Dyadobacter chenhuakuii: one gene and its partner. The protein of the gene in region 2 binds, or shares a complex with, the protein of the main gene of each other region. Links are inferred from orthologs where the notes say so. Each region holds a gene or a part of one and is shown on either strand. Other genes may lie near its edges.

Region 1 (2,943 bases), 360 kb from region 2 along the record:
ATGTTGCGCTTGAACACAAAATCAATCCGCGTCTCCCGCAACTCAGGGTAAAAAGACAAAGCCTTTAAAACCTCATTCTCAATAACTTTCGGAATTGTCTTATTAATAGGAGCTTGCATGGAGAAAAGGAGCAGCGATTTTTACTTTAATTCTTTAAAAAAGTATTCCGGACATAAATCAATCCTTCAACTGCTTCGCATCCAGCTTTCTGATGATGTCTTTTTTGTTGAACAATAGTCGCCATACTGCGAATGGTGTTTCGTCTTTTGGGAGGCATGATTTGCAGATGATGCTTTCTACAGGGACGGGCACATTGTAGACCAGTAGTGTGTCGCTGAGTTGCTGGAGATTGTCGCTGGCGACGGATTTGCTTTTGGCGCTGTAAAGATATGCGTCAAGCAATTCCCGCTCTTTTGGCGCGAGGTCCGGATTTTTAAGATCGGTCATATCCAGAAGCTCAACTTTAACACCATATTCTTTCTGCAATGCGGCAACAACCGGGATTTCGGCTAATTTTTGGCAGATTTCTCCGGCTTTTTCCGGATGCCTTTCCAATTCGTTGGCCAGCGCCTTTTCAGCGATCTTAGCGATTTTTTTACCCCAGGCATCGGCCGAATAAATAAGCTGCGTGTTGGTCACACGTTTTATTTTTGACGCATTTATTTCGTTAGACAGCTCCTTCGTATTCTCAACGCGGTTTCCCGTATCGCAGCCCGTCATAAATATGATCAGCGCCGCAACAACCAATATTTTTTTCATTTCCATGCACATTATAAATGGGTAACAGTATTCCGAAGCATCTAATTCACAAGCCCGCCGATATCTCAGAAAACCTTCATTTATCTAAAATGCGTATCTTTGTGCCCCGAATGCGTGGTGCCAAAGATATTCAATAAAGATGATCGATAAATTAGAAGCCATAAAAGAACGTTTCGAAGAAGTTTCGCAACAAATTATACAACCGGAAATCGTTTCGGACTCTGCCCGTTATTCCAAAATAAGCAAAGAATATAAGGATCTGGGAAAGATCGTGGAGCAGTATGCCCTTTATTTAAAATTGCAAAAAGACATAGCCGGAACCAAAGAACTCATCTCGACCGAAAAGGATGAAGAGCTTCGGGAAATGGCAAAAGAAGAACTGGACGACCTGACCCCGAAATTGGAGCAGCTCGAACAGGCGATCAAGGAGCTGCTTATTCCAAAAGATCCTAATGATAGCCGCAACATTATTCTCGAAGTCCGCGGCGGAACCGGTGGCGATGAAGCTGCGATATTTGCGGGCGATATGTTCAGAATGTATCAGCGATTTTTTGAAAAAATGGGCTGGCGTTCTTCTATCATGGATTTTACCGAAGGCACCAACGGCGGATATAAAGAGATTATCTGTAAAGTTGAAGGTGAGGACGTTTACGGGAAAATGAAGTTTGAATCGGGCGTACACCGCGTTCAGCGCGTTCCGCAAACTGAATCGCAGGGTCGCATCCATACATCGGCCGCCTCCGTGGCTGTGCTGCCAGAAGCAGAGGAAGTGGATGTTCAGATTAATATGAATGATGTCCGCGTAGATACATTTCAATCGTCAGGTGCTGGTGGACAGTCGGTTAACACCACTTATTCCGCGGTTCGTCTGACACACATTCCATCCGGATTGGTGGTAAGCTGCCAGGATGAGCGTTCACAGTTGAAAAATAAGGACCGCGCATTGAGTGTTTTGCGTTCGAGGCTGTACGAGATTAAACTAAAAGAGCATAACGACGCCATCAGCTCGCAAAGAAAATCAATGGTGGGAAGCGGTGACCGCTCCGATAAGATCCGCACCTACAATTACCCGCAAAGCCGCATTACCGATCACCGCATTGGCTACACAGTTTACAATCTTCCCGCAGTTATGGAAGGTGACATCGGAGAATTTATCGAAAGACTACGCATCGCAGAGAACGCAGAGCGCATGCAGGAGGGAGAGACGGTTTAGATTAATGCGTCCCTCCAGAGTCGACATGCAAAATCCCAGAGGGATGACATATTGGTAGAAAATCGGACCGCCACCCATTTAAAATCCCGGAGGGATGCAACAACTTACATGTCGTTACATCCCTCCGGGATTTTAAATGGTGGTTATAATGAATTTTCTACCAATATAGCATCGCTCCGCGATTTTGGTTCTGCATAAATAAGATATTACTTACCCGCAAACAACTCATTGTAAGTCTTCGATTTATAAGTATCGAAGGCTTCTTTTTTGTGGTAATCTTCTCCTATGAATGTGATTACCTGGTGGAATTCTTTGGGTTTCATGTAGCCGGGCAAAGGCTGGATCATGTTGAATTTATCGTCCAGGAAAACGGTGGTTGGGTAACTGGGTTGGTTGTTGGTAAGAGCTAATGCGAGTTGATGTACACCGCGCCCGCCTTCGGAGAGAAATTCAAATTTTTTGTCTCCTAATGTGATGGCTTTTTTCTGTTCTGCATCGAGCTTGACGGCGTAGTATTTGTGGTTGACGTACTCAACAACTGCTTTATTTTTGAATGTCTCGCGGTCCATCACTTTGCACCATCCGCACCAATCAGTATATACATCGATCAAAACCTTGCGGGGCTCTTGCTGAATTTTAGCGTAGGCTTCTTCAATTGTTAACCATTGAATGCCTTCCGCGGGCCTGTTTTTGTCGGATCTGAAACCCGAGGCCACTGTTAGGATGGCCAAAAATAGAAAAAATGATGCAGCTGATCTTTTCATAACTTCATTTGATTTCAATGAATGAACAAATTTCACGGTGGAATAATTGTGCTTAATGGCTGACTTTATTCCGGATCGGCTGCCATAGCGGGCTTTCTTTTTGCCAGCGAAACCATAACTCCTCCTCCTACGATCAGCAACATGCCTGCGAACATAGAGAATGAAGGAATGGCCTCTCCCATGAAAAAACCGATCAGAACGGAGAAC
Region 2 (2,961 bases):
CATAAGCCGGCCTGCAAAAACGCATTGATCACTGCGGCACCGCCTTCAACAAAAATGGACTGGATTTTACGGGCTAACAGGCTTGTGAGCATTTGTCCGATCTCGTCTGCACCCGGGTTAACTTTTAAATAACTGATGTTCAAACTGGACGAATAACGCTCTGGCGAATCCGGCAAGCTGCTCTCCTGCAAATAATTAACAACAATAGTCGGCTGTATTTTGCTGAATAAATTCAATGTCTGGGGAAGTTGCAAATGTCTGTCCAGGACAACGCGCACCGGATCACGGCCTTCCCAATTGCGAACATTCAGCCTGGGATTGTCCATTAATGCGGTTTTGTAACCAACCAAAATTGCGTCTTCCTCCGTCCGCCATTGATGCACGCGCATGTTTGAAAGCGTTCCGCTGATCCGCAGTGGCCCGCCCGTTTCCGGTCCAAGAAATCCGTCGGCCGTTTCGGCCCATTTCAGGATTACATAAGGCCTTTTCTGCTCCATAGAAGTGAAAAACCGCTTGTTGAGCGCCAAACCTTCCGCTGCCAGCACGCCGATTTCAACCTCAATCCCAGCGTCCAGCATACGCGAAATGCCTCTTCCTGACACCAGTGGGTTGGGATCATTGTTGCAAATGACCACTTTTTTGAGTCGCTTACTAATGATCAGATCCGCGCAGGGAGGCGTCTTGCCCATATGTGAGCAAGGCTCCAATGTAACATATGCCGTGGATGCGGGCAGCAAATGCGCATTTCCTTTTAATTCGGCATCCTTAACAGCCCAAACTTCCGCGTGCGGACCGCCATACTGCCGGTGCCAGCCCTCTCCTATGATTTCGCCTTCATGGACGATCACGCACCCCACCATCGGGTTAGGACTTACACTTCCCCGACCGTTGCCGGCAAGCTGCAAAGCCCGTCTCATCCATTGAATATCTGCGTCCATGCGGCAAAAATACAAACCTCCTTTTAAACTCAACTTTCGTGAGTTCCTATTATTTGCTAACTTTCCGACATTGGAATAAAAAACACCAGAAAATGACTTCGGCACGTCAGTTATATCAATATATACTAAAAGGCATTACAGTTTATCCCGAAAAAGAAGCGCAGGCAATCGCTTTTATGTTACTCGAACATTATATGCGGCTTCGCAATATTGATGTACTTGTGGACAGACCGGTTCCTGAAAACACGGCCCAGCCGGATTGGGATACGATTATCGCGCGGTTGAATGACAATGAACCCGTTCAGCATATCATCGGATCCACCGAGTTTTGCGGACTCGAATTCCGCGTTTCATCCTCCGTACTGATCCCGCGCCCCGAAACGGAAGAGCTGGTGAGAATGGTGACCCGCGATTACGCAGAACCGGACAAAAATATTTCTATTCTCGACATTGGAACCGGCAGTGGCTGCATTGCCATTGTGCTTGCACGTTTCCTGCCACACGTTTCGGTACACGCCTGGGATGTTTCGGATGAAGCCCTGGAAGTTGCCCGCGAAAATGCGCGTCAGCTCATTGCCGACGTAACTTTTGCCAAGCAGGATATGCTTAATGTCACGTTCCCGCTCCCCGGCAACATTATCCAGTTTGACTGCCTCGTGAGTAACCCGCCATATGTAACTTACTCAGAGCAGGAACATATGCGCCCGAATGTCCTTCGTTTTGAACCCCACGAAGCATTATTTGTGGAAGACAGCGACCCATTGCTGTTTTACAAAGCCATCGCAGATTTTGGCATACACCATTTAAAACCCGAAGGAAAGTGTTACGTAGAAATCAACGAGCACTTCGGAGCCGGGACCAAGCAGGTTTTTGAGGAAAGAAATTATAAGAACGTAGAAATCCTGCGCGACATCCACGGAAAAGACCGCTTCGTAAGAGCGATCTGGAAGTAAACATCCGCCGGGGGCCAAAGGAAACCGCCAACATATAGACCAATCATCAATGTATATAGAGAAAATAAAGGATGTGCTGAATGAGATGGGCAAGGTGGTTGTGGGGCAGGACAAACTGCTCAACAGGCTCCTGATAGGTCTTTTCACCGGCGGCCATATCCTGCTGGAAGGTGTACCCGGACTAGCCAAAACACTGACGATCAATGTGATGGCAAAGGTGCTGCACCTTGATTTCAAAAGGATCCAGTTTACGCCCGACCTGCTGCCCGCCGATTTGATCGGGACGATGATCTATAAGCCTAAGATTGGGGATTATGAGGTAAAAAAGGGGCCTATTTTTTCAAATATTATTCTTGCCGATGAGGTGAACCGCTCCCCTGCCAAGGTGCAGTCGGCTTTGCTGGAAGCCATGCAGGAAAAACAGGTAACGATCGGGGATGAAACTTATCTGCTCGACCGGCCATTTGTGGTGCTCGCAACGCAGAACCCGGTGGAGCAGGAAGGAACCTACCCGCTTCCGGAAGCGCAGATCGACCGTTTTATGATGAAAGTCTACGTCGATTACCTTGAAAAGGACAAAGAACTGGAAGTAATGCGCCGCATGTCGGACATTAACTATGACTACCAGATCAAACCGATCCTGAACAAAGAGGACATTTTCGCAATCCGGAACAATGTCAACAAAGTGAACATTTCGGAAACGCTTGAAAAGTATATTATCGAGCTGGTCTTTGCCACCCGCCGCCCGCTGGATTACGGGCTTCGTGATGAGGCGCGTTACATTCAGTTTGGCGTTTCTCCACGCGCAACCATTTACCTGAACCGAGCGGCAAAAGCATTAGCATACCTGGAAGGACGCGATTATGTGTTGCCGGAAGACATTAAGGAGCTTGCACCGGACATTATGAACCACCGGATTTTACTCAACTACGAAGCAGAAGCAGACGGCGTGAGAACAATGGCGATCATTGATTCCATTTTGCGGAAAGTGGCGATTGGTTAAGGGACCGGATCATGTCCGTGACCTCCCCACGGATGACATCTTGAAAACCGCTTTAAGCCCAGCCAGG

What was found. The genes of interacting proteins can lie anywhere in the genome.
Region 1: the proteins of prmC (region 2) and prfA are in contact, whole or in part, in a crystal structure (PDB 2B3T), measured with the Escherichia coli proteins. The link is inferred for Dyadobacter chenhuakuii from one-to-one orthologs.

What each region holds. Positions count from the first base shown.
Region 1 is NZ_CP098805.1:4,107,732-4,110,674, forward strand. What follows is about bases 1-2,935. They hold prfA (peptide chain release factor 1), read left to right. Parts: upstream 1-898; coding sequence 899-1,972; downstream 1,973-2,935. Other genes in these bases: NFI80_RS16930 (hypothetical protein), read right to left, coding at 1-119; NFI80_RS16935 (hypothetical protein), read right to left, coding at 178-759; NFI80_RS16945 (thioredoxin family protein), read right to left, coding at 2,179-2,736; NFI80_RS16950 (DMT family transporter), read right to left, coding at 2,802-2,935. Outside these bases: more of NFI80_RS16950, read right to left, coding at 2,936-2,943. UniProt on the Escherichia coli protein: Peptide chain release factor 1 directs the termination of translation in response to the peptide chain termination codons UAG and UAA.
Region 2 is NZ_CP098805.1:3,745,773-3,748,733, forward strand. Bases 8-2,960 are described here. They hold prmC (peptide chain release factor N(5)-glutamine methyltransferase), read left to right. Parts: upstream 8-1,030; coding sequence 1,031-1,891; downstream 1,892-2,960. Other genes in these bases: ribD (bifunctional diaminohydroxyphosphoribosylaminopyrimidine deaminase/5-amino-6-(5-phosphoribosylamino)uracil reductase RibD), read right to left, coding at 8-938; NFI80_RS15540 (AAA family ATPase), read left to right, coding at 1,941-2,894; yidD (membrane protein insertion efficiency factor YidD), read right to left, coding at 2,891-2,960. Also shown: more of ribD, read right to left, coding at 1-7; more of yidD, read right to left, coding at 2,961-2,961. UniProt on the Escherichia coli protein: Methylates the class 1 translation termination release factors RF1/PrfA and RF2/PrfB on the glutamine residue of the universally conserved GGQ motif, i.e. on 'Gln-235' in RF1 and on 'Gln-252' in RF2.